3 regions of the Pantoea sp. App145 genome follow, and region 3 is predicted to be linked to each of the others. Evidence: predicted binding sites of a transcription regulator. Region 3 holds the regulator's gene; each other region holds the start of a gene.
The links. Region 3 encodes CRP, which controls carbon source genes, mostly activating them, when cyclic AMP is high. Its sites were predicted from a motif close to ATGTGANNNNNNTCACAT; they were not measured.
Positions count from the first base shown of each region.

Region 1 (10,571 bases), 1.8 Mb from region 3:
TTCGCCGGAATATGAGTATGCTGGCCAGCAAGTCTTTCAATCAGTTCTGACTTGGTCATGTAACCTCCGGTTAATCCCTGTTTGGAAAGGTATGACAGCTTTTACCGAAACCGGGTAGCTTACGCCACCCGGTGCCTCGGGTCGATTACTCGCCTTTAGCCGCTTTGAACGCTTCAGCCATAGCGTTAGAGAAGTTGCCTTCTTCCTGTTTGGTGTTAACAGTGTTGATAGCTTCTTTCTCATCAGCCTGGTCTTTCGCACGGACAGACAGACTTACAACGCGGTTCTTACGGTCAACGCCGGTGAATTTAGCTTCAACGTCGTCACCAACACTCAGAACCAGAGTTGCGTCTTCGATACGGTCCAGTGAAGCTTCAGAAGCGCGCAGGTAACCTTCTACGCCATCAGCTAATTCTACTGTAGCACCTTTCGCGTCAACTGCAGTGACTTTACCAGTCACGATAGCGCCTTTCTTGTTCAGGGTGATGTAGTTGTTGAACGGATCTTCAGCCAACTGTTTCACGCCCAGAGAGATGCGCTCACGCTCTGCATCAACCTGCAGTACAACGGCAGCGATTTCGTCGCCTTTTTTGTACTCACGAACGGCTTCTTCGCCAGTCGCGTTCCAGGAGATGTCAGACAGGTGAACCAGACCGTCGATGCCGCCGTCCAGGCCGATGAAGATACCGAAGTCAGTGATTGACTTGATTTTACCTTCAACGCGGTCACCCTTGTTGTGGGTCTCAGCGAACTGCTGCCATGGGTTAGATTTGCACTGCTTCAGACCCAGGGAGATACGACGACGCTCTTCGTCGATGTCCAGAACCATAACTTCAACCACGTCGCCCACGTTAACAACTTTAGACGGGTGGATGTTTTTGTTGGTCCAGTCCATTTCAGAAACGTGTACCAGACCTTCAACGCCTTCTTCGATTTCTACGAAGCAGCCGTAATCAGTCAGGTTGGTTACACGACCGGTCAGCTTGGTGCCTTCCGGATAGCGCTTAGCGATAGCTACCCACGGATCTTCGCCCAGCTGTTTCAGGCCCAGAGATACACGGGTACGTTCGCGGTCGAACTTCAGCACTTTAACAGTGATTTCGTCGCCCACATTGACGATTTCGCTCGGATGCTTAACGCGTTTCCAGGCCATGTCAGTGATGTGCAGCAGGCCGTCAACGCCGCCCAGGTCCACGAATGCGCCGTAGTCAGTGAGGTTCTTAACGATACCTTTGACTTCCATGCCTTCCTGCAGGTTTTCCAGCAGCTGATCACGTTCAGCGCTGTTTTCAGATTCGATAACTGCGCGGCGAGAAACCACCACGTTGTTACGTTTCTGATCAAGCTTGATTACTTTGAATTCAAGCTCTTTGCCTTCCAGGTGCAGAGTGTCGCGAACCGGACGTACGTCTACCAGTGAGCCCGGCAGGAACGCACGAATACCATTCAGCTCAACAGTGAAGCCACCTTTAACTTTGCCGTTGATAACACCGGTAACAGTTTCAGCGTCTTCGTAAGCTTTTTCCAGCGTGATCCAAGCTTCGTGACGTTTAGCTTTTTCACGGGACAGCAGGGTTTCACCGAAGCCGTCTTCTACTGCGTCCAGAGCAACGTCAACTTCGTCGCCCACCTGGATTTCCAGTTCGCCAGCTGCGTTCTTGAACTGCTCTGCAGGGATTGCAGATTCAGATTTCAGACCCGCATCAACCAGGACTACGTCTTTGTCGATAGAAACAACGACGCCACGAACGATGGAACCCGGACGGGTTTCGATTTCTTTCAGGGACTCTTCAAAGAGTTGCGCAAAAGATTCAGTCATATTGATAATCTTCAGGATTCTTCAATTTAACGTCCACCTGACGTCATTGTCGGATGGGGTTGTTTCACATGCCCGGCACCGGATCCGTGGTACAGGGTTATAACAATTCGGTTGCCGAAAAGATTAAATGCCCAGCTTTTGGCGGGCATAATCAAGTGCTTTTTCAATCACTTGCTCAATGGACATACTGGTTGAATCCAGCACCAGAGCATCATTTGCAGGCACTAAAGGGGCGATGGCGCGGTTACGATCGCGGTCGTCGCGTTCCTTTATCTCGGCTAAAAGGCGATCAAAGTTAACACTAAAGCCCTTCTCCTGCAACTGTAGCATACGGCGATGAGCACGCTCTTCTGAACTGGCATCAAGAAAGATTTTTACTGGTGCATCCGGGAAGACAACGGTTCCCATATCGCGACCATCAGCAATTAATCCAGGTTCCTCACGGAACGCCCGTTGACGACGCAACAGCGCCTCACGCACACGCGGAAATGCCGCCACACGTGATGCCGTGTTGCTGACTTCCTGGGTGCGGATTTCCCCGGTGACATCTTCCCCTTCAAGGATCACCTGCATCTCACCCTCAACGGAGAGAAAGCGCACATCAAGATGCGCAGCCATCGGTACCAGCGCTTCTTCAGACTCAATATTCACCTGGTGGTGAAGCGCAGCCAATGCCAGTACGCGGTATATAGCGCCAGAATCCAGCAAGTGCCACTGCAACGACTCCGCCATCGCTTTGCACAAGGTCCCCTTCCCTGCACCACTGGGCCCATCGATGGTAATAACCGGGGCAATTGCCGTCATTGTCTTCTCCTGTTGCTGGATGCGTATTTTCAGCCTGCACGGCTGTCTGGATTGCGCGGCATTATACGCTGCCCGCGCGAGGTTCGTTACCCCTTAGCGCAGACAGTGTTATAAATTTGAACAGAATCGGAGGAATTTGTGGCAACTCAGGGCCAGCAGAAAGCAGAGTTACCCGGTACATGATGTACCGGGTTGCTACGCATCAGGCCTTGTGACTGATTTTCGCCAGTTGCTGAAAATAGTCGGGGAAGGTTTTCGCCGTACATCCCGGATCCAGGATGGTCACTGGCGTGTCCGACAACGCCACCAACGAGAAACACATCGCCATACGGTGGTCGTTGTAAGTCCCAATGTCCGCGTGCTGCAACTGAGATGGCGGCGTGATACGAATAAAATCGTGGCCTTCTTCAACTTCAGCACCGACTTTACGCAATTCAGTCGCCATCGCTGCCAGACGATCCGTCTCTTTCACTCGCCAGTTGTAGATGTTACGCATCAGGGTGGTGCCCTGCGCAAACAGCGCCGTGGTAGCGATAGTCATGGCGGCATCGGGGATATGGTTCATATCCATATCGATGGCATTTAATGCACCACGCGTGCAGGCGATGTAATCATCCCCCCACTCAACCACCGCGCCCATTTTCTCCAGCACATCCGCAAAGCGAATATCGCCCTGCACACTATTACGACCAATGCCGGTGACACGCACAGTGCCGCCTTTAATCGCGGCTGCCGCGAGGAAATAAGATGCGGATGATGCATCGCCTTCCACCAGGTAATCGCCCGGTGACTGATACTGCTGCTGGCCTTTAACGACAAAGCGCTGGTAATTCTGGTTATCGACTTCAACACCAAAGCAACGCATCAGATGCAAGGTAATGTCGATATACGGCTTCGATACCAGTTCACCTTTAATGGTGATCGTGGTGTCCTGCTGGGCCAGCGGGGCCGTCATCAATAACGCCGTCAGGAACTGGCTTGAAACGCTGCCATCGACACTGACTTCACCGCCATTGAAACCACCATTAAGGCGCAAAGGTGGATAGTCCGTCTGCTCCAGATAATCAATTTTCGCTCCGCCCTGACGCAGTGCATCAACCAGATGTCCAATCGGACGTTCCTTCATGCGCGGTTCACCGGTCAACACAATGGATTGCTGACCCAGGCACAATGCCGCCGCCAGCGGGCGCATAGCCGTACCTGCGTTGCCGAGAAACAGCTCCAGCGGTTGGTCTGAATGCAAAGGGCCTGCGTTGCCGGTCACGATGCAGACCGTGCGATCCGCAGACAGCGTGTAGCTCACACCCAGCGCTTTCAGCGCGTTAAGCATATGCTTAACATCATCGCTATCCAGCAGGTTGGTGAGGCGCGTGGTGCCTTTAGCCAGCGCAGCCAGCAGCAGCGCGCGGTTAGAAACGCTTTTTGAACCCGGTAAGTTTACCGTGCCATCAACGCGGGCAATCGGTTGTAAAGTCAGGGAGTCCTGCATGTGAAACCAAATCTCCAGAAAAGACGAAACCCCGTCCGAAAACGGGGCCTGAAACCAGTCAGACTGGTACTAATAAATCATCAGCCGTGGCGACGTTCAAAATCGACCATAAAGTCGGTCAGAACTTTAACACCTTCCAGCGGCATCGCATTGTAGATGGAGGCACGCATACCGCCAACCACGCGGTGGCCTTTCAGCGCATGCAAACCCGCTTTCAGTGACTCTTCAAGAAACACTTTGTCCAGCGCCGCATCCGCCAGCTGGAAAGGTACGTTCATACGTGAACGGTTTTCAGCGGCAACGTCGTTACGATAGAAGTTGCTGTTATCGATCACGCCGTAAAGCAGGTCCGCTTTCGCCTGGTTCAGCTTGTCCATTTCCGCAACGCCACCCTTCTCTTTCAGCCATTTGAACACCAGGCCGGAGAGATACCACGCGAAGGTCGGTGGGGTGTTAAACATGGAATCGTTTTCTGCCAGCACCTTGTAATCAAGGATGGAAGGCACATAGCTGTGAGCTTTACCCAGCAAATCTTCACGCACGATAACCAGAGTCAGGCCAGCCGGGCCGATATTTTTCTGTGCGCCGGCATAAATCACACCATAACGGCTGACATCAATCGGACGAGACAGGATGGTTGACGAGTAGTCAGCCACGACAACTTTGTCACCAAAGTCCGGCTGTTCATCAATCGCGATACCGTCAATGGTTTCGTTCGGGCAAAAGTGGACATAAGCCGCATCATCACTCAACTGCCATTCATGCATGGGCAGAATGGCACGTTTGCCGTCGCGGGTGGTTTTTACATCGATGGTATTCGGCGAGCAGAATTTCTCAGCCTCTTTGATGGCGCTGTGCGCCCAGTAACCGCCATCGATGTAATCTGCGCTTTTCGCTGCACCAAGCAGGTTGCCGGGGATGGCAGCAAACTGTGCACGCGCGCCGCCATGGCAGAATAAAACTTTGTAGTTGGCGGGGATTTTCAGCAGATCGCGAAAGTCCTTCTCAGCCTCTTCCGCGACCTGAATAAACTCTTTACTACGGTGACTGATTTCCATCACCGAGGTGCCTAACCCGTGCCAGTTTGTCAGTTCTTGTTCTGCACGACGGAGCACTTCAACCGGCAGCATCGCTGGACCGGAGCTAAAATTGTAAACCTGCGTCATTTCCCCTCACCACTGTCATATCGAACGGTTATGAATACCCTACCGGTTTTATCATTGCCTCCGGGTGGCTGCAATCACTAATCCATCCGCGATCACATTTCCAGAGCCAGCCCGGCGACAGCTTATGTCATAAATGCAATCCGCAATGGAATATTGTGAGGTTTATCGGCGAAGTAAAATCGGATGACAGCCAGCACACCTGAAGCCTGTAATATGCGGGTATAGCGCTGGCCGCGCAAAACCCGTACTATTGCGCGCTTTACGCCCACCTCATTGACTTAGAGAGCGCCATCATGACGCAAACTTTTATTCCAGGTAAAGACGCCGCACTGGAAGACTCCATTTCACGCTTCCAGCACAAATTGCAGGATTTAGGATTCAACATCGAAGAAGCTTCGTGGCTGAACCCGGTTCCGCATGTATGGTCAGTACATATTCGCGATCGCGACTGCCCGCTGTGCTTTACCAACGGTAAAGGTGCCAGTAAAAAGGCAGCGCTGGCTTCCGCGCTGGGCGAATACTTCGAGCGCCTCTCAACCAACTACTTTTTTGCTGACTTCTGGCTGGGTGAATCCATCGCCAACGGCGAATTTGTTCACTACCCCAACGAGAAGTGGTTCGCGCTGCCAGATGACGATAGCCTGCCAGAAGGTATTCTCGACGCCCGTCTGCGCAAATTCTATGATCCTGACGATAGCCTGAGCGCCAGCGAACTGATCGATCTGCAATCCGGTAATGCGGAACGGGGTATTTGTGGCCTGCCCTTTACCCGTCAGTCGGATCAGCAAACGGTCTATATCCCGATGAATATTATCGGCAACCTGTATGTTTCAAACGGCATGTCAGCGGGTAATACCGCAAACGAAGCCCGCGTACAGGGTTTGTCAGAAGTTTTTGAGCGTCATATCAAAAACCGCATCATTGCTGAGTCCATTAGCCTGCCGGAAATTCCTGACGCAGTGATGCAGCGTTATCCTGGTGTGATCGAGGCCATCGCGCGCCTGGAAACAGAAGGCTTCCCGATCTTCGCCTATGATGCGTCACTCGGCGGTAACTATCCGGTTATTTGTGTCGTGTTGTTCAACCCGGAGAATGGCACCTGTTTCGCTTCTTTTGGTGCACATCCTGATTTTGGCGTCGCGCTGGAGCGTACCGTTACCGAACTGTTGCAGGGCCGCAGCCTGAAGGATCTCGACGTCTTCACTCCGCCAACCTTTGATGACGAAGAAGTGGCGGAACATGCCAACCTGGAAACCCACTTTATCGATTCCAGTGGTCTGATCTCCTGGGATATGTTCAAAGACGAAGCGGATTATCCGTTTGTTGACTGGAGCTTCGCCGGTACCACGCAGGAAGAATTTGACACCCTGATGGCGATTTTCCGCGCTGAAGATAAAGAAGTGTACATCGCGGACTACGAACATCTGAGCGTCTATGCCTGCCGCATCATCGTACCGGGCATGTCGGATATCTATCCGGCTGAAGACCTGCTGCTGGCCAACAATAGCATGGGCGCTCCGCTGCGTGAAACGCTGCTGGCACTGCCGGAAAGCCAGTGGGAACCTGAGGCCTATCTGGAGCTGATCACCCAGCTGGATGATGAAGGTCATGATGACTTCACCCGTGTGCGCGAACTGCTGGGTCTGGCAACCGGCAAAGATAACGGCTGGTATACGCTGCGTATTGGCGAACTGAAAGCCATGCTGGCACTGGCCGGTGGTGACCTGGATCAGGCGCTGATCTGGACGGAATGGACGATGGAATTCAACCAGTCCATCTTCAGCGCAGAGCGTGCTAACTACTACCGCTGCCTGCAAACGCTGTTGCTGCTGGCGATGGAAGATGAACGCGATCCTGTACAGTACCATCGTGCATTCATTCGTATGTATGGCGAAGCTGCCGTTGACGCTGCTTCTGCTGCCATCAGCGGTGAGGCACCTTTCCATGGCCTGCAGGCAGTAGACCTGGATTTAAAAGCCTTCCCGGCGCACCAATCCCTGCTTGCTGCCTATGAAAAATTGCAGGCTGCTAAACGGCGTTACTGGTCGGCAAAATAAATATCATTATTTTGCAATAAACACCGGCTAACGGATAAAAAGGCACTGAATGAAATCAGTGCCTTTTTTATAACCGTCGGCAACGGTTAATTTCTCGCCATCACTAAGTCACATTTTTGTATCCCTGCAGAGGCTCATCGATAACAATTTCGTATCATTCCAGATGTCACCTTCAACAATACCTGTATATTTTAAAAAATATTTAAACAAATAAATTCAATAAGTTATCTTAATTTTCTTCGTTAAAAATCACTTCAGGTTGCCTGGTCTCCAGGCAAATATGATCCACATCAATTCCTGACCTATACTCCTTTGTTAGTATTAATCCCAGATAATTCCTGGAGAGCGTTAGTGTGAAAACTGACAACCCGTTTAATTCATTATTACCGGCTGCAATGGCAAAGGTTGCTGAAGATGCCGGGGTCTACAAAGCAACAAAACACCCCCTAACCACCTTCTTTCTTGCCATTACCGCTGGCGTATTCATTTCTATCGCTTTTGTGTTCTATATCACCGCCACCACCGGCAGTGGTGCTATGCCTTATGGAATGGCAAAACTGATTGGCGGTATCTGCTTCTCTCTGGGATTGATGCTGGTGGTCGTTTGTGGTGCGGACCTCTTCACCTCAACCGTGCTGATTGTGGTGGCGAAAGCCAGTGGTCGTATCACTTGGGGCCAGCTGGCCCGTAACTGGCTGAATGTGTATGTCGGCAACCTGATCGGTGCGATATTTTTTGTGGTTCTTATCTGGCTCTCTGGTGAGCACATGGTTGCTAACGGTGCCTGGGGTCTGAATGTGCTGCAAACTGCCGACCATAAAATGCACCATACCTTTATTGAGGCAGTCAGCCTTGGCACCCTCGCCAACCTGATGGTCTGCCTGGCCGTGTGGATGAGTTATTCCGGCCGCAGTCTGCTGGACAAAATGATGGCAATGATTTTGCCGGTAGCCATGTTCGTTGCCAGCGGCTTTGAGCACAGCATTGCTAACATGTTTTTAATTCCGATGGCTATCGTCATCCGTGATTTCGCCAGCCCTGAGTTCTGGCAGATGGCGGGCGCCAGTGCATCACAATTCCCGGCGCTCAGTGTCGGTAACTTTATTGTCGACAACCTTATTCCTGTAACCATTGGCAACATCATAGGTGGTGGGTTGTTAGTCGGTTTGACCTACTGGGTTATCTATCTGCGTGGTGATGACCCGGTGCATTAAGCAAGAAATTAGTACGGGCGCGCATCGCGCGCTGAACGTCAAAGTCTCCCTAAATAAGGCAGGTATATCATGACCGAACTGAATGAAAAAATGGCGTCAGCCTGGGAAGGATTTAGCGCGGGCGAATGGCAGAACAATGTCAACGTACGCGACTTCATCCAGAAAAACTACACCCCCTATGAAGGCGACGAGTCATTCCTCGCAAGTGCAACTCCGGCAACCACTAAACTGTGGGATAACGTGCTGGAAGGCATCAAAATCGAAAACCGCACTCACGCACCTGTCGACTTTGATACCGACCTCGCTTCAACCATCACTGCGCACGATGCCGGTTACATCAACAAGTCACTGGAAAAAATCGTTGGTCTGCAAACTGAAGCGCCGCTGAAACGTGCCATTATTCCGTTTGGCGGCATCAAAATGGTGGAAGGCTCCTGTAAGGTTTATGGCCGCGAACTGGATCCATCACTGAAAAAAATCTTCACTGATTACCGTAAAACCCATAACCAGGGCGTGTTTGATGTCTATACCCCGGACATTCTGCGCTGCCGTAAATCCGGTGTTCTGACCGGTCTGCCGGATGCCTATGGTCGTGGTCGTATCATTGGTGACTATCGTCGTGTCGCACTTTACGGCATCGACTATCTGATGAAAGACAAAGTTGCACAGTTCAACTCTCTGCAAAGCGATATGGAAAACGGCGTCAATCTGGAAGCCACTATCCGTCTGCGTGAAGAAATTTCTGAACAGCATCGTGCGCTGGGTCAGATTAAAGAGATGGCAGCGAAATATGGTTGCGACATCTCTGTGCCTGCCACTAATGCGCAGGAAGCCGTACAGTGGACCTATTTTGGCTACCTGGCTGCGGTTAAATCACAGAACGGTGCCGCCATGTCGTTTGGCCGTGTGTCTACCTTCCTCGATGTGTACATTGAACGTGACATCAAAGCTGGCAAACTGACCGAAGATGAAGCTCAGGAACTGATTGACCATCTGGTCATGAAACTGCGTATGGTGCGTTTCCTGCGTACTCCGGAATACGATGAACTGTTTTCTGGTGACCCAATCTGGGCAACTGAGTCTCTGGCTGGTATGGGCGTTGATGGCCGTACTCTGGTGACCAAAAGCACCTTCCGTTTCCTGAACACGCTGTACACCATGGGTCCATCACCGGAACCTAACATGACCATTCTGTGGTCAGAAAAACTGCCGATTAACTTTAAAAAATACGCGGCCAAAGTTTCCATCGATACCTCATCACTGCAATATGAAAATGATGACCTGATGCGCCCTGACTTCAACAACGATGACTATGCCATCGCCTGTTGTGTTAGCCCGATGGTTATCGGTAAACAAATGCAGTTCTTCGGTGCCCGTGCTAACCTGGCAAAAACCCTGCTGTACGCAATCAACGGCGGCGTTGATGAAAAACTGAAAATGCAGGTTGGCCCGAAAGAAACGCCAATCACTGATGACGTGCTGGAATTCGATACCGTAATGGCGCGCATGGATCACTTCATGGACTGGCTGGCAAAACAGTATGTCACCGCCCTGAACATCATCCATTTCATGCACGACAAATACAGCTACGAAGCCTCACTGATGGCACTGCATGACCGCGATGTTTACCGTACTATGGCATGTGGTATCGCTGGTCTGTCTGTGGCTGCTGACTCCCTGTCAGCCATCAAATACGCCAAAGTGAAACCGGTGCGTGATGCTGACGGCCTGGCTGTTGATTTCGGAATCGAAGGTGAGTATCCGCAGTTCGGTAACAACGATGCCCGCGTCGATGACATGGCCTGTGACCTGGTTGAACGTTTCATGAAAAAAATTCAGAAACTGGCAACCTATCGCAACGCCGTACCGACTCAGTCTGTGCTGACCATTACCTCTAACGTGGTTTATGGTAAGAAAACCGGTAACACCCCGGATGGTCGTCGTGCCGGTGCACCGTTCGGACCGGGTGCTAACCCGATGCACGGACGTGACCAGAAAGGTGCAGTGGCTTCACTGACTTCC
Region 1 is NZ_CP133290.1:1,357,520-1,368,090, forward strand. Features, by position in the region: gene ihfB (integration host factor subunit beta) at 1-59, opposite strand, end outside; gene rpsA (30S ribosomal protein S1) at 146-1,819, opposite strand; gene cmk ((d)CMP kinase) at 1,943-2,623, opposite strand; gene aroA (3-phosphoshikimate 1-carboxyvinyltransferase) at 2,826-4,112, opposite strand; gene serC (3-phosphoserine/phosphohydroxythreonine transaminase) at 4,193-5,278, opposite strand; gene ycaO (30S ribosomal protein S12 methylthiotransferase accessory factor YcaO) at 5,572-7,335, shown strand; gene focA (formate transporter FocA) at 7,689-8,549, shown strand; gene pflB (formate C-acetyltransferase) at 8,619-10,571, shown strand, end outside.
Region 1: focA (formate transporter FocA) is a predicted target of CRP. The motif match lies at 7,614-7,631, and genes of this name have one in related genera.

Region 2 (10,571 bases), 1.2 Mb from region 3:
AGCACTGGCCAGTTTTGGTGTGTTGACCGCCGTTCATAAACATTACAGCGTTGAAGACTGGCAGGCGTTTATCCAGCGTGTACCGGCATCGGTATTGAGCCACGTGATGGTCTCCTCCGGGACTTCAGAAGCAGACTTCAGCAAATTAACCGCCGTTCTGGCTCTTTCCCCGCAATTGAATTTTATCTGCATTGATGTTGCCAATGGCTATTCCGAGCACTTCGTCGCATTTCTGCAACGCGTCCGCGAAAGCTTCCCCGGTAAAACCATCTGCGCAGGCAATGTGGTTACCGGTGAAATGGTTGAAGAATTGATTCTTTCTGGCGCAGATATTGTGAAAGTGGGTATCGGCCCGGGATCGGTCTGCACCACCCGCGTTAAAACCGGTGTCGGCTATCCGCAGCTTTCGGCGGTGATTGAGTGTGCGGATGCCGCGCATGGCCTTGGGGGGCAGATCGTCAGTGACGGTGGTTGTGCCGTACCGGGTGATATCGCGAAAGCGTTTGGCGGCGGAGCGGATTTTGTCATGCTCGGCGGTATGCTGGCGGCGCATGATGAATGTGAAGGCACTCTGGTGGAGGATCATGGCGAGCAATTTATGCTGTTTTATGGCATGAGTTCAGAGTCAGCCATGAAGCGCCATGTGGGCGGAGTGGCGCAATATCGGGCGGCAGAAGGTAAGACGGTGCGTTTACCGTTGCGTGGCCCGGTTGAAGAAACGATTAAAGATATTCTGGGTGGCCTGCGTTCAGCCTGTACCTATGTGGGTGCGGAAAGGCTCAAAGAGCTGACCAAGCGCACCACCTTTATCCGTGTTGCTGAACAGGAAAACCGGGTGTTTACACGCTGATGCCGTGAGCGGGTGCATGTGATATGCACCCGTTAGCGTATTGCATCACCTAGCCCGAACACCGGTAAATACATGGCAATCACCAGAGTGCCAACAATGCCACCAATCACCACCATCATCATCGGTTCCAGCGCAGACGCGAGGGATTCGGCACGCGTTAATGTTTGCCCCTCGTGCCATTCCGCCAGCCGCGACAGCATCACATCCAGAGCACCGGCTTGCTCACCCACTTTTATGAGCTGGGCGCATAATGGCGTAAATAACTGATGTTGTTGCAGAGCCTGATGCAATGGTGCACCACCGGCAATATGTTGCTGTAAGTCGGTGATGGCTTCCCGCCAGAGTCGTGACGTCAGCGTGACTTCAACAGCCTGTAAACTTTGCAGTAGGGTTAAGCCTGCCTGCTGCGTCAATTGCAAAATGCCATAGATCTGACTGAGCTGGCTGCCGCGCCACAGCGGCGCAAGCAGTGGCAATTGCAGCAACCAGCGATGTATGCGGCGCTGCCAGTCCGCCGACCGTCGATAAATTTGCCGGGCAATAATCGAGAACGCTATACAGGTGGCCAGTAAAGGGAGCGCTGCCTGTTGCAGCAGAGCGGACAGCGCCATCACACCGGCGGTGAGTGCGGGCAGTGGTGCATCGAAGCTGGCGTAAACGGCGACAAACTCCGGCAACACAAACAGCAGCATTCCGGCACTGACGGCGATCGCCACCAGTAAAATGAACAGCGGATAACGCAGTGCTTTCACCACTTTTTGCCGCAAATGTTGTTGTCCGGTTTGCTGTTGCGCTAGCTGGCGACAACATTCATCCAGTTGCCCGGTCAGTTCACCCACCTGCATCAGTGCAGGAAACAGCGGTGGAAATATTTGCGGCCAGTCGCGCAGCGCCTGAGAAAAGGGCATCCCGGTAATCACTCTTTGTTGCAAACCTTTAAGCAATATCCGCCAGCCAGTATCAGGATGACCTTCAGCAAGCAGTGTCAGGCTTTCCGCAAGCGGCAGGCCGGCCCTGAGCAAGGTTGCTAACTGGCGTATCAAATCGATTTTTTGCTGCCACTTCCAGTCGCGAGCGCGCCAGCATTTGCCCCGTTGCCAGCTCACGGCCAGCATGCCTCTGTCGGCCAGGTGCTGTAACAGTGCTTCCTGATGGTTCATTAACGACTCGCCACTTTGCAGCGCTCCCAGGCTGTCCAGCGCCTGCCAGCGAAAATGGTAGAGGTTAGTCATTGCCTAACCCAATGACACGCTGCATCTCTTCCAGTGAGGTTTCTCCCCGACTGACAGCCTCCAGCCCGGCGCTGACTAATGTTTTCATTCCTTGCTGGTTCGCCAGTGACAACAGATGCTCCAGCGGCATATCGGCGGAAATCGCGTTTTGTAATTTAGCGGTCATGGGCAGCAGTTCGAAAAGTGCCAGCCGTCCATAATAGCCAGAAAAACAGTGATCGCAGCCGGGGGCTCGCCAGGTTTGCAGGGTGCCAGGCCATAACCCGACAGGTAAATGCGCGATCGCTTGCCCCGGCTGTCGGCAATGTGTGCATAGTCTTCTCACCAGACGTTGTGCCACGATCAACTGCAATGCCGGGCCAAGCAGATAACCGGGAATCCCCATTTGCCGCAATCGTGTCAGAGTTTCTGCAGTGGAGTTGGTATGCAGGGTGGAAAGCACCAGATGGCCCGTTTGTGCAGCTTTAACGGCGATCCCGGCCGTTTCTGCATCGCGAATTTCGCCCACCATGATGACATCTGGATCCTGACGCAGCAGTGCACGCAGCACCCGATTAAAATCCAGCCCGCTGCGAGGCTGAATTTGTGTCTGGTTGATACCTTCCAGCGGGATCTCCAGCGGATCTTCCACGCTGCATACGTTTTTTTCCGGCACATTGAGTGCGCTCAATCCACTGTAGAGGGTGAAAGTTTTGCCGCTTCCGGTCGGGCCGGTAACCAGAATTAATCCCTGTGGTTTCGCCAGGGCGTTGCTGAACTGGCGCAACTGCGTCACCGGCATGCCGAGTTTATCCAGGGCAATTGCGCTATTTTCGCTCTGCATCAGACGTACTACCGCTTTCTCTCCGTGGCTGATGGGCAGAGTAGAAAGGCGAAAGGCAGCGGTTTTGCCTTCGATTTCGAGGGTAAATTGCCCATCCTGGGGCAGGCGACGTTCGGCAATATCCAGACCCCCCAGAATTTTCAGACGGGCAAGTACCGCGGCAGGTTGTACATCGGGCAACTGCGTGAGTTTGTGCAGAACGCCATCGATGCGTAGTCGGATACGTAGCGCATGGCGTTGCGGCTCGAAATGGACATCGGATGCCCGTCGCAGTATGGCTTGTTGCAGGATGTGCTCAACGGCGTTGATTGCCGATTCAGCCGAAACCTGCTCGCGGGGCTTCTCAGTGCTTCCCGGCTCATGCAACAGCTGCTCAATCCGCGCGGCAGGCCAGCACTCCACTTCAACTTTGCACTGGCTGGCAAACTGTAATGCTTCCAGTAGGGCAGGTTCGGGTGTTCCCGCGACGGCCACGCGCAGCAGCGTGGCGTCATGATGCAGAATGATTGCGTGGTGGCGCTTGCACAGGGCCTTGAGCATGGCATCACATCTCTCCATTGCGGCCACCTTTGTCGGCAAAACGGAACTGTTCAAGGCAGTTTTCGCGCAGGCTGTTGTTATCGCTGGTGCAGCTGCGTTGCCAGTCAAGAGTGCCATCGGTGCTATTCCAGACGGGTTGCATTTCCACCGTTAAACCCGCAAGACTTTCCTGGCCCGTCAGGCTGATGACGCCATTGGTTACGGCAAGTGTCGCAACATAGCGTGAACCTTTGGCCGCAGGAATACCGCGATCGCCCGCCTGGCACTGCGCCGGTCCGCCGCGTTCAATGGCGCAGAGTTCGACCGCCGTTTTATAGGGCACCATGGTCTGCAACATATCCGTCAGTGCGGCGCGCTGCAGATAGTTTTGATAGGCCGGTACGCCGATTGCGCTGAGGATGGCGACGATGCCAATCACAATCATTAATTCGATGAGGGTAAAACCGCGTTGTCGTTCCATAAGCTGGCTCCTTGTTGTCGAGCCGCTACGGTAGAAAAGGGTTGAGCTAAGCGGAAGAGGGCAGAGTGGCACGGCTGGAAGCCGTGCGCAGAATAGATTCAGGTTTGCAACGCAATGAACAGAAAACTGGAAGCGGTCACACAAATCTGCCCATGAGCCACCTCAGCGGAAAAACGATCAGGCGTCGCGAAAGCGCATCGACAGATCGAGGGCGCGTACATGCTTGGTTAACGCACCTACCGAGACATAATCTACGCCAGTCTGAGCAATTTGCGGCAACGTGTTTTCTGTGACGTTACCGGAGACTTCCAGCAACGCCTGCTTTTGCGTCAGCGTCACGGCCTCACGCATCATCTCCAGGCTGAAGTTGTCGAGCATGATGATATCCGCGCCCGCATTCAGCGCATCCTGCAATTCAGTCAGGGTTTCCACTTCGACTTCCACTGGCACATCTGGCTGTAACCACAGGGCTTTTTCCACTGCCTGGCGCACCGAACCGCTGGCAATAATGTGATTCTCTTTAATCAAAAAAGCATCAGACAGTCCAAGACGATGATTGCTGCCTCCACCACATAGCACGGCATATTTCAGCGCGGTACGCAGTCCCGGCAGGGTTTTGCGGGTATCCAGTAGCTGGGTGTTGCTGTCTGCCAGCAAAGCCACATAGCGGCTGACTTCGGTTGCCACGCCGGAGAGCGTTTGCACAAAATTCAGTGCGGTACGTTCTGCGGTTAAAAGCAGGCGCGCCGGGCCGAGGAGTTCAAATAACAACTGGTCTGGCACGACAGCCTGTCCATCTTCAACGTGCCAGGTAATAGTGACTTTATTGCCTAACTGGATGAACACTTCTTCCACCCAGCGTTTACCACAGAAAACACCGGCCTCCCGGGTAATGATCTGTGCTTCAGCCTGTTTCTCAGCGGGCAGTAAGAGTGCAGTGATGTCACGATCGGCATCCACTTCGCCGCCTAAGTCTTCCTGAAGCGCGCGTGCAACGGCTTCGGGGATGTCATGCTCAATGCGTTTGATCAATTCGTGACGGCGATGATCGGGATCGTAACGACGTGATGCCATACTCTTCCTGCTCCAGATGACGAGATAGTGAGCGCACACCTTAGCCCTATTTTACCGGTATTGCCAGTTTGTCGAGGTTAAATGTTTAGTATCCTTAACTCCCGATGACTTTCGCATTAACGCGCAAGCAGCCGTGGAGAATCATGTTATTCTCAGCCAGACTTAAATGCAGGAAAAATGGCATGAAACTGGAAGATGGCTGGATTAATAGCGCGCGTAAAGTGCCGTCATCGCACTTTAACCAGCGACCGGAAAATGAAACGCCTTCCCTACTGATTATTCACAATATCAGCTTGCCGCCCGGTGAATTTGGCGGCCCGTGGATTGATCGGCTGTTTACGGGCACCTTGCCCGCCGATGCGCATCCTTATTTTGCTGATATTGCCCATTTGCGTGTCGCCGCACACTGCCTGATTCGCCGTGATGGCGAGCTGGTGCAATATGTTTCATTCGATGAGCGCGCCTGGCATGCGGGGGTTTCTCAGTTCGAAGGCCGGGAAAACTGTAACGATTTCTCGATGGGTATTGAGCTGGAAGGGACCGATACCCAGCCTTACACCGACGCGCAATATGCCACGTTGCAGGCGGTCACGGCGTTATTAATGCAACACTATCCACTGACCCTGGAACGCATTACCGGCCACAGCAATATTGCGCCGGAACGAAAAACCGATCCGGGTCCGGCATTTGACTGGGAACGCTATAAACACGCCTTAAAGCGGGATAATCCCTGAAACAGCAGGAGCAGTTATGACGTTGTTTAGCTTGTTATTAGTGTTAGGTTGGGAACGGTTGTTTAAACTGGGGGAACACTGGCAGCTCGATCATCGGCTGGAGCCGCTGTTTCGTGGTCGTCAGCGTTTTTCGTTATTCCGCACCTTAGTGATGACGGTTGTGGCGATGCTGATTGTCTGGCTGCTGGTCTGGAGCCTGAAGGGTCTGCTGTTTGGTGTTGCGCAGCTATTATTCTGGATTGTGGTGGGTTTGCTGTGTATCGGTGCGGGTTCGGTACGTTTGCATTATCACGCCTATCTGAAAGCGGCGAGCCATGATGATCAGGCAGCTCATCAGGCAATGGCGGCCGAGCTGACGTTGATTCATGGCGTGCCTGTGGAGTGCAGTGAACGTGACTTTCTGCGCGAGCTACAGAACGCGCTTATCTGGATAAATTTTCGCTTCTATCTGGCGCCGTTGTTCTGGTTTGTCGTCGGTGGCCCCTGGGGACCGGTATTGCTGGTGGGATATGCGTTTCTGCGCGCCTGGCAAAGCTGGCTGGCAAAACACCATTCAGCGCTGGAGCGTGCGCAGTCTGGCGTTGACCGCGTGCTGCATCTGCTGGATTGGATCCCGGTGCGTCTTGCCGGTGTCGCCTATGCCTTGCTCGGCCACGGCGAGCGCGCGTTGCCAGCCTGGTTCGCCTCATTGACCGACTGGCATCGCTCGCAGTATCAGGTGCTGACCAGCCTGGCGCAATTCTCCCTCGCGCGTGATCCACATGTTGATAAAGTGGAAACGCCGCGCGTGGCGGTTGCACTGGCGAAACGTATTTCTCTGGTGCTGGTAGTCGTGGTGGCGTTGCTGACCATCTACGGCACGCTGGTGTGATCGGCTGGCGGCACGCCAAAATCAGGTGTGCCGTCCTCGCGCCAGTCAAAATATTTTAGCCGTGTATGGCGGTTAGGATCCCACAGGGGATCACCCTCAATTTCCGTGTAGTTGCGCGCATGATAGACCAGCACATCCCGCCCCTGTTCATCCACGGTAAAACTGTTGTGACCCGGCCCATATTGATGATTATCCCAGCTGCTGCTGAAGACCGGACGGGCGGATTTTTGCCACGCCCCGGGCTGGAGTGGATCGGCATTGGCATCAATGCTCAGGATCCCCAGACAATAATTCTCATCCGTGGCGCTGGCTGAGTAGGTGACAAACAGCGTCTTACCGTGACGAATCACCGCCGGTCCTTCATTGACACTGAACCCGGCACATTCCCATTCATATTCCGGGCGAGTCAGCATCTGTGGTGTGCCTTTCAGCGTCCAGGGATTGAGTAATTCAGCAAGATACAGGTTCGAATTGCCAGGAATCGCTGGGTCTTTTTGTGCCCACAGATACCAGTTTTTCCCCTGATGGACGAAATGCGTGGCATCGAGAGAGAAACTATCCAGCGGCGTGTGGACGCGCCGAACGGGCTGCCAATGGCCGGTCAATGGGTCGGCATCACTGCACACCAACGCATACATGCGGTGCTGGAATAACCCATCTTTAATTTCACGATTGGGCGCAGCCGCGAAATAGATCACCCACTGCCCATTGATATGATGCAGCTCCGGCGCCCAGATTAGCGCGCTAAAGGGTCCGGTATCGGGTTTGTGCCACACCACCACGGGCTCGGCCTCGGGCAGCGCAGCCAGCGTAGCGGCATGACGTATTTCCAGCCGGTCATACTCGGGCACTGAAGCGACAAAGTAATAACCCTTATCGTGGTGGAGAATAAAAGGATCGGCGCGCTGGGTGATAAACGGATTAGGCCATGGATTACTCATTTAATTTCTCCGGGTTCGATAGCGGCGGAAGCGGCCGGGTGTGGGGCTTGCAGGTCACGGAAATTAGCGCGACGCAGGGCGAGATCGTCCTGAATGGTACGCATCAGTTTGCGATCGACTTTCAGCAGACGTACGACCCCGGCGGTAATCAGGTAGCCAACGCCAGGTATCACGGTAAACAGCAGCATGATGCCATTCAGCGCGCTGGGGGCTTGCTGTTTCGCCCCGGCATCATAGCCATAAATGGAGAGTAAAAAGCCCACCATCGCGCCAGCCACCGCCAGCCCGACTTTGAGGAAAAACAGATTGCCGGAAAAGCTCATGCCGGTGATGCGTTTACCGGTTTTCCATTCGCCGTAATCATCGACATCCGCCATCAGCGACCAGTGCAGCGGGGAGGGGATCTGATGCAGGATATTCAGCAGGAAATAAGCAATAACCACTGCCAGGGTGGCATGCGGATCGATCCAGTAAAAACCGCTGGAGAATAGCGCCAGCGCGATGTTGGTCCAGAAGAAGACTTTTAATTTGCACCAGCGATCGGTGAGGATTTTAGCCAGCGTACTGCCCAGCATCATGCCGATCACACCGAGGCTGATAAACAGCGTGGCAAAATGGGTCGACTGGCCCATCACCCAGGTCACGTAATACATGGTGGCGGCCATGCGGATAAAGCCAGGGCAAACGTTACAGAAAGTCAGCAGCAGAATGCGCACCCACTGGTCATTTTTCCATACGTCGCGCAGGTCATTTTTCAGATCGTCATTACTGGGTATGGCCGGGCGAATACGCTCACGCACCGTGGCAAAGCAGAACAGAAACATCGCCAGACCGATCAGTGCCAGTACGCTCATTGCCATTTGATAGCCGCGTGCTTTGTTATCGCCACCAAACCACTCTGCCATCGGCAGCAGCGACAGCGACAGGATCAGCGTGGCGACACCCACCATGACAAAACGATACGACTGGCAGGAGACGCGTTCGCCAGGATCATTGGTGATAACCCCACCCAGCGAGCAGTAAGGGATGTTGATGGCGGTGTAGGTCAGTGACATCAGGAAGTAGGTAATAAATGCCCAGATCACCTTGTTGTCATAGCTCCAGTCTGGCGTGGTGAACATCAGAACGCTGAACAGGACATAGGGAACGGACACCCACAGCAACCACGGGCGAAAACGTCCCCAGCGGCTCTGCGTACGATCGGCAATGGCACCCATAATCGGATCCGTCACCGCATCCAGCACCCGCACCGAAAGCAATAAGGTCCCGACCAGTGCCGGTGCCAGGCCAAAAACATCGGTATAGAAATAGTTGAGGAACAACATGATGGCACCGCCGATCATGTTGCATCCGGCATCGCCCATGCCGTATCCCAGTTTTTCCCGGAACGAGAGTGCTGCTCCTTTCATTGTTCATCTCCAGCTATAACAGGTGCAAAAATTATTAGCGGAAAATCAGCAATCTGGCGGGGACCAATTGGTCACGATGATGGACAAAACACCTGGACGGGGAAAAGTGTGAGCAAGATCTAAAGAAGAGAAATATCTGCCCGGACATAGACGCCGGGCAGAAGGAACAGTTTTACGCCTGCTGGGCTTTATTTTTAATGGTGTAACCCACTGCCAGCACGATCAGCCAGACCGGGATCAGCCAGACTGAAATCGCCATGCCTGGGGTCATCAGCATGATCACCAGAATTGCCGCGAGGAACAGCAGACAGATCCAGTTACCCAGTGGGTAAAGAATGGCGGGGAAGCGCGTGGTGACACCCTGCTGGTCTTTCTTTTTACGGAATTTCAGGTGCGCGAGGCTGATCATCGCCCAGTTGATGACCAGCGCAGAGACCACTAAAGACATCAGCAGGCCGAAAGCTTCACCTGGCATCAGATAGTTGATCAGCACGCAAAGCGCAGTCGCGACGGCTGACACCAGAATGGTTGTCACGGGGACACCGCGTTTATCGACTTTCAGCAGTGCTTTCGGGGCATTGCCTTGCTGTGCCAGGCCGAACAGCATACGGCTGTTGCAATAAACGCAGCTGTTGTACACCGACAGCGCGGCGGTCAGGATCACTACGTTAAGCGCATTGGCAACCAGTGAGTCACCCAGTTCATGGAAGATCAGCACAAACGGGCTGGTGTCAGCGGTAACGCGGGTCCATGGCAGCAGCGACAGCAGCACGGCCAGGGAGCCGATGTAGAAAATCAGAATACGCCACAGCACTTGGTTGGTGGCTTTAGGAATGCTCTGCTCCGGGTTGTCGGCTTCTGCGGCGGTGATACCCACCAGCTCCAGGCCACCGAACGAGAACATGATGATCGCCATCATCATCACCAGCCCGCCAAAACCATTTGGCAGGAAGCCGCCCTGGTTCCACAGGTTGCTGACGGTTGCCTGTGGACCGCCGTTGCCGCTGAACAGCAGCCAGCCGCCGAACAGGATCATACCGATGACCGCGACCACTTTGATAATGGCAAACCAGAACTCCATCTCACCAAACACTTTCACGTTGGTCAGGTTGATAGCGTTGATCAGCACAAAGAAGATGGCGGCAGTAGCCCAGGTGGGGAAGTCCGGCCACCAGAACTGGACATATTTACCGACAGCGGTCAGCTCGGCCATGGCAACCAGCACATACAGCACCCAGTAGTTCCAGCCTGAAGCAAAACCGGCGAAGTTGCCCCAGTATTTGTAAGCAAAATGGCTGAAGCTACCGGCAACCGGCTCTTCCACTACCATTTCGCCTAATTGGCGCATAATCAGAAAGGCAATAAATCCTGCAATGGCATAACCGAGAATCACCGCCGGACCGGCGGATTTGATCACCGATGCGCTGCCCAGAAACAGACCGGTACCCACTGCGCCGCCCAGCGCAATGAGCTGAATATGGCGATTTTTCAAGCCGCGGTGCAGCGTGTCGCCATGTTGTTGTTCCATACGAACCTCGTGATGTTGTTATTTTATGCCCAATGTAAGGCTGTTTTTACATAACGTACTCATTTATTTACGGTACCTGGCGTGCTGTGTGCATACGTAAGCTACCCTG
Region 2 is NZ_CP133290.1:2,015,881-2,026,451, reverse strand. Features, by position in the region: gene RCF31_RS09340 (GMP reductase) at 1-850, shown strand, start outside; gene hofC (protein transport protein HofC) at 883-2,082, opposite strand; gene gspE (type II secretion system protein GspE) at 2,075-3,463, opposite strand; gene ppdD (prepilin peptidase-dependent pilin) at 3,450-3,905, opposite strand; gene nadC (carboxylating nicotinate-nucleotide diphosphorylase) at 4,083-4,979, opposite strand; gene ampD (1,6-anhydro-N-acetylmuramyl-L-alanine amidase AmpD) at 5,162-5,713, shown strand; gene ampE (beta-lactamase regulator AmpE) at 5,730-6,584, shown strand; gene RCF31_RS09305 (family 43 glycosylhydrolase) at 6,566-7,525, opposite strand; gene RCF31_RS09300 (glycoside-pentoside-hexuronide (GPH):cation symporter) at 7,522-8,934, opposite strand; gene aroP (aromatic amino acid transporter AroP) at 9,107-10,462, opposite strand.
Region 2: RCF31_RS09300 (glycoside-pentoside-hexuronide (GPH):cation symporter) is a predicted target of CRP. The motif match lies at 9,041-9,058, and genes of this name have one in related genera.

Region 3 (10,571 bases):
GCCGGGCGATGGCATGGCGATCGGCCTTTGCCATCCCGGCCAGTTGCAAACCAAAGGCGACGTTGTCGATCACATTGCGCCACGGCAGCAACCCTTCGTTCTGAAACACCACGCCGCGTTCGGCACCCGGCCCGTTCACCGGTTTGCCATCCAGCGTGATGCTGCCGGATTCCAGCGGCAGAAAACCGGCGATCAGATTGAGTAACGTGGTTTTGCCACACCCGGACGGTCCCAGCACCACCAACAGTTCACGCTGATCCAGTTGCAGGTTGATGTCCTGCAACGCAGGTTGTCCGGCGTAACGCGCATTAAGATGAGTGATGCTGAGCATAAAGCCTCCGGTTATTTCACTAAGGGAGCAACGAAACGGGTGGTGACAAAGCCGCTGTAATCACTGGCCGCATCCGGCACCTTGCCCTGCTCTTTCAGGAAATGCGCGGTATCGACAATCGCCTGATTGACGGGCTTACCAAGCTGCTCAAGCTGTTGCTGGGCAGTGAGATAGGTGTTGCCCTGCACCAGCCCCGGCACCTGAGCTTCCGGCACCCCGCTCAGGCGCGACAGCTTGCTCAGGTTGTCCGGCTGTTGCAGCCACTGTTGCGGGTTATCGATATAGGCTTTCTGCGCCTCCAGCGCGCTGCGGGCAAACGCCGTGACGATATCCGGGTGCTGCTGTGCAAAGTCTTTACGCACCACCCAGACATCCAGCGTCGGTGCGCCCCATTTGCCGACCTGTGAGGAGTCGGTCAGCACTTTGCCATCCTTTTCCAGTTCATTGACCGCCGGTGCCCAGACGTAAGCGCCGTCAATATCGCCACGCTGCCAGGCGGCAATGATTGCGGGCGGTTGCAGGTTAACCAGCTGCACATCGGTGGGTTTGATGCCCCAGTGCTTCAATGCGGCCAGCAGGCTGTAATGGGTGGTGGAGATAAAGGGGACGGCGATACGTTTGCCGATCAGGTCTTTGGGATTGCTGATGGATTTCTTCACCACCAGCGCCTCGGAATTACCGAGCTGCGAGGCTAACAGGAAGGCTTCAATGGGCAGTTGCTGTGTGGCGGCCACCGCCAGTGGACTGGAGCCGATATTGCCAATCTGCACGTCGCCGGAGGCCAGGGCGCGCAGCACGCTGGCCCCGCTATCGAACTTTCGCCAGTCAACGCTGGCTCCGCTCTCTTTGGCAAAGGTGTTATCGGCCTGTGCCACCTTGGCCGGTTCCGCAGAGGTCTGATACGCCACCGTGACGCTAACCGCCTCGGCCTGGAAGGTCAGCAACGCCAGCGCTGCGGCTAACGTGGTTATGGTTTTCTTCACTGCCATCATCTTGCACCCCAATATTTTTATGTTGGGTGCAGTGTCGCCAGCAGCAATGGTTTCATAAAGGAATTAAAAATTATCCCTAATGAAAATCGGTTCTTAGATCAACATCGGGCAAGGCTATGCGCAAACAGCAAAAAGGCGCGTTGCCGCGCCTCGGGTTTACTCAGTGCCAAATCAACAGCACACAGGCGGCAGTCAAAATCCCCATCGCCAGGTTAAAGATTTTCCACGCCCGTGGGCTGCGCAGCAGACGGCCGATGATCGAACCAAACCCCATCCAGATCACCCCGGAGACCACGTTGACCAGCGCCATACCGATGCTGATGGCCACCACGGAATGCAGATAGGCGGCCCCGGCCAGGCTAAAGCTGGCAACCGCACCCAGCGCCATCAGCCAGGCTTTCGGGTTAATCAGTTGCAGCAACCCTCCCTGCCAGAACGGCGTGGGTACCGGAGGTGCCGCATCCGTGTCCAGCGTCTCATACTCGGCGGTAGCAATTTTCCACGCCAGCCACAACAGATAGAGGCTACCGGCAATTTTAAGAACCAGATGAAGGGAAGGATAGAGTAGGATGAGACTACCCACGCCAAAGGCCACCATCAGCAGCATCACCTGCATACCAATCATGATGCCGATTAACAACGAGAAGGTACGCAGAAAGCCAAAGTTGGCAGCGGAGGCGGTAAGTAACATATTATTAGGCCCTGGCGTGATCGCAGCGACCCAGAGAAAGCCCAGCATTGATAAAAACAGACTTAGTTCCATGTTGATTCGGGTGCTCCTCACCCAGGAAAGCCAAAAACCCATCGAAACTATCAGCGAGATATGCATCAGACAAGCGTTTACCACAGTAATTTTGATTCTCCGCCCGGCGAGACCTTCGTCCCGCTGAGCGGCTTTCGCAATCCGCATCTGCAAACCCTGCTCCCGCGCCTGCTGCGGCGGCGTGTTACCCTGCGTCCGCACTGGCAGCGTCTTGATTTGCCGGATGGTGATTTCGTCGATCTCGCGTGGAGTGAAGATCCGGTGCAGGCCGCCCATAAACCGCGCATGGTCCTGTTTCACGGCTTAGAGGGAAGTTTCCACAGCCCCTATGCCCACGGGTTGATGCAGGCATGTCAGGCGCGTGGCTGGCTGGCAGTGGTGATGCACTTTCGTGGTTGCAGTGGCGAACCCAATCGCCTGCATCGTATTTACCATTCCGGCGAAACGGAAGACGCGAGCTATTTCCTGCGCTGGTTAAGGCGTGAATGGGGCACAGTGCCAACCACTGCAGTGGGCGTCTCGCTCGGCGCGAATATGCTGGCGTGCCTCGCCGGGATGGAGGGCAGTGATGCGCCTTTTGATGCCGCCGTCGCTATCTCGGCACCGCTGCTGCTGGAGCCGTGCAGCCAGAAACTGGAGAACGGTTTCTCACGCTTTTATCAGCATTATTTGCTGACGCAGCTGAAAAAAAATGCGAAGCGCAAGCTGCGCGCCTGGCCCGGTACCTTGCCGGTGGATTTACGCCAGCTACGCACCCTGCGGCGTCTGCGCGACTTTGACGATGCCGTCACCTCACGGGCGCACGGTTTTATCGATGCGGGGGACTATTATCACCGCGCCAGCGCCATGCCGCACTTAATCAATGTCCGTAAGCCGCTGCTGATCATTCACGCCAAAGACGATCCCTTTATGACTGACGCAGTTATCCCGCAACCGGAGCAGCTGTCCTCGTCAATTGAATACCAATTGACGCAGCAAGGCGGCCACGTTGGCTTTGTCGGCGGGACATTGCTGCGCCCGCAAATGTGGCTGGAGCAACGCGTGCCACAGTGGCTATCAACTTATCTGGATATGTGATCGTGATTATACCGTGGCAACAACTCGACCCCGAAACGCTGGAAAACCTGATTGAAGCCTTTGTATTACGCGAAGGCACCGACTACGGTGAACAGGAGCGCAGTCTGGCGCAGAAGGTCGCCGATGTGCGCCGCCAGCTGGAGCGTGGCGAGGCGGTACTGGTGTGGTCTGAACTGCACGAAACCGTCAATATCATGGCGCGCGGTGAATTTCGCGGCTAATGCACATCCCGGCATTTCGTGCTAACAATGCTCATCGCCGGACTTCACAGGGAGCTTTGTCATGTCAGCCAGGCATCCAGTTATCGCCGTTACCGGTTCCAGCGGAGCCGGAACCACCACCACCAGCCTTGCCTTCCGGAAAATTTTCCAGCAGCTGGATCTGCACGCCGCAGAAGTGGAAGGCGACAGTTTCCATCGTTATACGCGTCCAGAGATGGACATGGCGATCCGCAAAGCGCGCGATCTGGGCCGTCATATCAGCTACTTCGGACCGGAGGCCAACGATTTTGGCCTGCTGGAGCAAACCTTCAGACAATACGGACAATCCGGTCTCGGGCAGTCGCGCAAATATCTTCACACCTATGATGAAGCCGTGCCGTGGAATCAGGTTCCCGGCACCTTTACGCCCTGGCAACCGCTGCCGGAAAACACGGATGTGCTGTTTTATGAGGGTTTGCACGGCGGCGTCGTGACACAGCAACACAATGTGGCCGAACATGTGGATTTGCTGGTCGGCGTGGTGCCGATTGTGAACCTCGAGTGGATTCAGAAGTTGATTCGCGACACCAGCGAACGCGGTCATTCGCGCGAAGCGGTGATGGATTCGGTGGTACGTTCGATGGAGGATTACATCAACTTCATTACGCCACAGTTCTCGCGCACCCATATCAACTTCCAGCGCGTACCTACCGTTGATACCTCAAATCCGTTTGCCGCACGTGAGATTCCGTCGCTGGATGAAAGCTTTGTGGTGATCCATTTTCGTGGGCTGGAAGGTATTGCCTTTCCTTACCTGCTGGCGATGATTCAGGATTCCTTTATCTCGCATATGAACACCCTGGTGGTGCCGGGTGGCAAAATGGGGCTGGCGATGGAGTTGATTATGACACCGCTGGTGCAGCGGCTGATTGAAGGTAAACGGATTGAATAATCCGTCATTTCCGTATCGGCGCGATTTATCGCGCCGCTACGTTCGTGCTATAGCTCGATAACCTCATAGCTGTGGGTGATGTCGACCCCTTTGCCCAGCATGATCGCCACCGAACAATATTTCTCTGCCGACAAATCCACCGCACGCGCCACCGCTTTATCGCCCAGCGCTTTGCCGCTGACAATAAAATGCAGATTGATGTGTGTAAAAATCCGTGGCGCTTCTTCACGACGTTCAGAAGTGAGTTTCACCTCGCAATCGGTCACTTCATTGCGCCCTTTTTGCAGGATAGACACCACGTCAATCGCGCTGCAACCACCCGCCGCCATCAGCACCATCTCCATCGGACTCGGCGCTTTATCACCCGAGTTCCCATCCATTAATACCTGATGACCCGATGAGGATTCTCCGAGAAAGGTAAGCCCCTCCACCCATTTGACTCGTGCCTGCATTATTCTTTCTCCTGACCAAGCTGATTTGCCGCCAGAGTACGCTTTCACCTGAGAAACAGCAATCCAGACTAATCGCCCTTTTGCTGAAGCGAGACAACACAAGACAGCTAGCAAAAGCTGTGCTACAAACAGAGCTGAAAATATTTTCGTCGTAACAGACGAAGGCGGGAAGAATCAGAAGCCTGGCTTAAGAGTCCACCCGAATAATTTCCTTTACTGGAAGCGCTCTACGATTTCACCGCCTGACAGGGAAAATTGCCCCCTGTGTTTTGGGCACGATTACAACAGAGGATAATAGCGAATGGTTCTCGGCAAACCGCAAACAGACCCTACACTCGAATGGTTCCTGTCCCATTGCCATATTCACAAATATCCATCCAAAAGCACCCTGATTCACCAGGGTGAAAAAGCGGAAACGCTCTACTACATCGTGAAAGGTGCCGTTGCGGTACTGATTAAAGATGAAGAAGGCAAAGAGATGATTCTCTCCTACCTCAATCAGGGGGATTTCATCGGCGAGCTTGGCCTGTTTGAAGAAGGTCAGGAACGCAGTGCCTGGGTACGAGCAAAAACTGCCTGCGAAGTGGCTGAAATTTCCTACAAAAAATTCCGTCAGCTGATTCAGGTAAACCCGGATATTTTAATGCGTCTTTCGGCGCAGATGGCACGTCGCCTGCAGGTGACATCAGAAAAAGTCGGCAACCTTGCCTTCCTTGATGTGACCGGTCGCATTGCGCAGACGCTGCTCAATCTGGCCAAACAGCCTGATGCCATGACCCACCCGGACGGGATGCAGATCAAAATCACCCGTCAGGAAATTGGTCAGATCGTTGGCTGCTCACGCGAGACAGTTGGCCGTATTCTGAAAATGCTGGAAGATCAAAACCTGATCTCCGCACATGGTAAAACCATCGTCGTTTACGGCACCCGCTAATTCCTTCTCACCCACGGCGTGATGGTCACATCGCGCCGTTTTTGTCTACGATGAGCTGATGTGGCGTCGAATCATCTATCATCCCGAAGTTAATTATGCCCTGCGGCAAACGCTGGTGCTTTGCCTGCCCGTGGCTCTCGGCTGGCTGTTTGGTGACCTGCAAAAAGGTTTGCTGTTCTCGCTGGTTCCCGCCTGCTGCAATATCGCGGGTCTGGATACACCACATAAACGTTTCTTTAAACGCCTGATTGTCGGCGGATCCCTGTTTGCCACCGGCAGCTTTCTGATTCAGTGGTTGACGGATTACCATGTTCCTTTGCCGCTGATTATGCTGGCTCTGCCGCTGCTGGTGGGCGTCACCGGCGAAATCAGTCCGTTGCATGGCCGTTTGCTGCCCGGCACCCTTATCGCCGCCATCTTCACACTCAGCCTCGCAGGACGCATGCCGATATGGGTACCGCCGCTGCTGTATATCGGCGGCACGCTGTGGTACGGGCTGTTTAACTGGCTCTGGTTCTGGCTGTGGAAAGAACAGCCGATGCGTGAAACCCTCAGCCTGCTGTATCGCGAGCTGGCGGATTATTGCGATGCCAAATATACCCTGCTGACGCAGCTGACCGATCCGGAAAAAGCGCTCCCCCCACTGCTGGCCCGGCAGCAAAAAGCGGTCGACCTGATCACCACCTGTTATCAGCAAATGCATATGCTGTCTGCCAGCCGTAACAACAGCCATAAACGTCTGACGCGTGCCTTCCAGGTGGCACTCGATCTCCAGGAACACATCTCGGTCAGCCTGCATCAGCCTGAAGAAGTGCAAAAACTGGTGGAGCAGAGCCATGCTGAAGCGGTGATCCGCTGGAATGCGAAGACCATATCGGCGCGGCTGCGGCTGTTGGCCGATGCTATCCTCTATCACCAGTTGCCGGAGCGCTTTCATATGGAGAAGCAGCTCGGGGCGCTGGAAAAGATTGCGCGCCAGCACCCGGATAATCCGGTCGGTAATTTTTGCCTGTACCATTTCAGTCGGATAGCCCGCGTCCTGCGCACGCAGAAACCTCTTTATACCCGTGACCTGATGGCCGACCGCCAGCGACGTTTGCCGTTTTTTCCGGCGCTGCGCAGTTACCTGTCGCTAAAGTCCCCGGCGTTACGCACCGCAGCGCGTTTTGCCGTAATGCTGATGTTTGGCAGCGCGCTGGCGTTGTTCTTTAACATCCCCAAACCCTACTGGATTCTGATGACCACCATGTTCGTCAGCCAGAACGGCTACAGCGCCACTCGCGTACGTATCCAGCACCGTGCCCTCGGCACCTTCGCCGGGCTATTGATCGCGGCTGCCTCGCTGCGTTTTGCCGTGCCGAAATCCATCACCCTGCTGTTTATGCTGGCGATCACCCTCGCCAGCTATCTGGTGACGCGTAAATATTACGGCTGGTCGATGATTGGCTTTACGGTAACGGCGGTGTACTCGCTTCAGTTGCTGTCGCTCAACGGTGCACAGTTCCTGTTGCCACGCATGATGGATACGCTGATGGGATGCCTGATTGCCTTTGGCGGCATGATTTGGCTGTGGCCACAGTGGCAAAGCGGCTTGCTCCGTAAGAACGCACATGACGCGCTGGAGGCTGACCAGGAAGCGTTGCAGCTGCTGCTCGGGCCGGAGCAGTCGCCGGAGAAGCTGGCCTACCAGCGCATTAAGGTTAACCAGGCACACAACGCCATGTTTAACTCGCTCAATCAGGCGATGACCGAACCGGGTTTTAACCCGCAGTATCTGAAAGATATGCGCTTATGGGTGACGCACAGCCAGTTTATTGTCGAACACATCAACGCCATGACGATTCTGGCGCGCGAGCACACCATGCTGACGCCAAAGCTCGCCGAGAAGTATCTGCAATCCTGCGAAATCGCGTTGCAGCGTTGTCAGCAGCGGCTGGAATATGACGGGCCGGGCAACGACAGCAACGTGCTGGAAGCGCCGGAAAATATTAATGAGGGTGCGGTGACCATTGTTGAGCAGCATGTGAAGCGGATTCTGCAACACCTTAACGTGATGCACACCATCTCTTCACTGGCGTGGAGCCAGCGACCGCATCATGGTCGCTGGCTGATGGGCTTGCGGGTGAAAAACTGAATTACGCCGCCAGTACCTTCTCTACCGCCACGGCAAAGCGCGCCATCCCTTCTTCGATATCGGTCGGCTCAATCACCAGCGACGGGACGAAACGGATCACATCGGTACCGGCTGTCAGGATCATCAAACCTTCCGCCGCAGCGGCATGCAGGATATCGCGTGCTTTGCTGGCGTGCTGCGGCTTCAGCGCTGCACCAATCAGCAGGCCTTTTCCACGGATGTCACTGAACAGATCAAACTTGCTATCCAGCGCTTTCAGCGCCGCGACAAACTGCTGACGACGAGCTTCAACACCGTCCAGCACTTCAGGCGTGTTGATGATATCCAGCGCCGTTTCGGCAATCGCACAGGCCAGCGGGTTACCGCCATAAGTGGTGCCGTGCACGCCAGGTGCCATCACTGAAGCGATTTCATTGGTCGTCAGCATGGCGCTCACCGGGAAACCACCGCCCAGCGCTTTCGCCGTGGTGATAATGTCCGGGGTGATGCCGTAGTGTTCGTAAGCAAACAGTTTGCCACTGCGTCCCATGCCGCTCTGCACTTCGTCCAGCACCAGCAGCGCCTTGTATTCATCGCATAAGGCACGCAGACCCTGCATAAATTCCGGGGTAGCCGGCATCACGCCGCCTTCGCCCTGAATCGGCTCGACCACGATGGCGCAGGTGTGATCATCAATTACCGCTTTTACCGCCGCCAGGTCGTTGTAAGGCACATGCACGATATCCGCCGGTTTTGGGCCAAAACCATCGGAGTATTTTGGCTGGCCGCCAACCGAGACGGTAAACAGCGTGCGTCCATGAAACGCATTGTGGAAGGCGATGATTTTGCTTTTGAACGGGCTGTGTTTTTTGCAGGCGTAATAACGCGCCAGTTTGAACGCGGCTTCGTTAGCTTCCGCACCAGAGTTGCCAAAGAACACGCGCTCGGCAAAGGTGGCCGCAATCAGTTTGCTTGCCAGGCGCAGCGCCGGTTCATTGGTAAATACGTTGCTGGTGTGCCACAGGGTTTCACCCTGGGTTTTCAGCGTTTCCACCAGCGCCGGATGGCAATGGCCGAGCGCAGTCACTGCGATGCCGCCGGAAAAATCGATATATTCTTTGCCCTGCTGATCCCAGACTCGGCTACCCTTGCCTTTAACCGGCACAAACTGCGCAGGTGCATAAACAGGCAAAATTACGTTATCGAACGTTTCCCGGGTTACCGCTAGTTTTTCTGCTGCCATTGCCGACCTCATCGGGTTATTTGTTGAGTTGACGTGAAATTATAATCACAAAATATGCATAAAAAATCACACAAAGGCAAACACAACTTAAGGCCGCAGGAAATTTGCCAGCAGCTGATGTCCCTGTTCACTGAGAATACTTTCCGGATGGAACTGTACCCCTTCCAGTGGCAGCGTTTTATGACGGAACCCCATAATTTCATCAGGCTCCCCCTCGCGCAGGCTCCAGGCCGTGACCTCAAACGCGTCAGGCAGAGAATCCCGCGCCACAATCAGCGAATGGTAACGGGTCACGGTGAGAGGATTGTTCAGCCCGCGAAACACACCGCTATCGTTATGGCGAATCGCTGACGTTTTGCCATGCATTACCTGACGCGCACGCACCACCTGGGCACCATAAGCCTGAGCAATCGCCTGATGACCGAGGCACACACCAAGGATCGGCAGACGACCGGCAAAATGGCGGATGGCCGCCAGCGAGATACCGGACTGGTCCGGCGTACAGGGGCCAGGTGAAATCACCAGATGGCTCAGGGGGAGCGCATCCATCTCGTCCAGGGTGATGGCATCATTGCGCACCACCCTGACGTCAGCGCCCAGCTGGCAGAAATACTGGTAGAGATTCCAGGTGAAGGAGTCGTAATTATCAATTAGCAGCAGCATAGCGCCCTCAGGCCGGTAAAACCGCCGCCATTCTACGCATTTTAACGGGCGGGACTTACCACTTTCGCAAATTGCGCGCTGAGCGCGGTTAAATCGCCCTCGACGGCATCGCGAATCGCCGCACGCCAGCTATCACGGTCCAGCTTATCCCACGTCAGCAGATAACCGGCATGTAACGCCAGCTGCTCGAAGAAGATACGCTGGGTTCGACCATTACCGGCCCGGAACGGGTGCAGCACATAGATCTCGCAATAGTAATGTGCAAGGCGCGCGACAAACTCATCCTGCGCCAGATGGGCCAGTCCTTCTTCATCCGCCAGCGCGCTCATCAGGCTGTTGCCTTCTTTCTCGATATAAGCGCAGTGGCAATAAGGGGTGTCATCGCGCCAGATATCGACCGTGCGCAACTCACCGGCCCAGCTGTAGAGATCCTGAAACAGCGTGCGATGAATATGACATAGCCACGGCATACCGCTGTTGCGCGGAGCCAGTTCCAGCGTGGCGAGTCGCGCAGCACTGAACGCCAGCTCAGCTTTGCGTAACTGTGCACTATCGTGAATATCCAGACGGTTTTTCAGCACGCTATCGTTATGCCACAGATAGGGATCGCGTACCGCCAGAGTGTTATCCGCCATATTGCCTCCTTAGCGAGGTCAGCCGGGCTGAAGCCTGTTCAGGTGTGATCGCGGCTTCGTTCAGCGCATAACCCGCCAGACGGCAGCTAGCCTGATAACTGGCAGCACGGCGTTGTTGCCACAGCGTGGCTTTCTGTTTGTCGGTCAGTTTGCTGGTCATAGAGCCTCCGGCAAGCAATTTGCCCTAAGTATAAGCAGCAAATATTCGCTTTGCCG
Region 3 is NZ_CP133290.1:3,191,019-3,201,589, reverse strand. Features, by position in the region: gene tauB (taurine ABC transporter ATP-binding subunit) at 1-331, opposite strand, end outside; gene tauA (taurine ABC transporter substrate-binding protein) at 343-1,323, opposite strand; gene RCF31_RS14600 (LysE family translocator) at 1,484-2,086, opposite strand; gene RCF31_RS14595 (hydrolase) at 2,147-3,163, shown strand; gene RCF31_RS14590 (YheU family protein) at 3,166-3,384, shown strand; gene RCF31_RS14585 (phosphoribulokinase) at 3,446-4,315, shown strand; gene RCF31_RS14580 (OsmC family protein) at 4,363-4,767, opposite strand; gene crp (cAMP-activated global transcriptional regulator CRP) at 5,069-5,701, shown strand; gene RCF31_RS14570 (YccS/YhfK family putative transporter) at 5,760-7,835, shown strand; gene argD (bifunctional acetylornithine/succinyldiaminopimelate transaminase) at 7,837-9,057, opposite strand; gene RCF31_RS14560 (aminodeoxychorismate synthase component II) at 9,145-9,720, opposite strand; gene RCF31_RS14555 (putative adenosine monophosphate-protein transferase Fic) at 9,762-10,355, opposite strand; gene RCF31_RS14550 (YhfG family protein) at 10,345-10,515, opposite strand.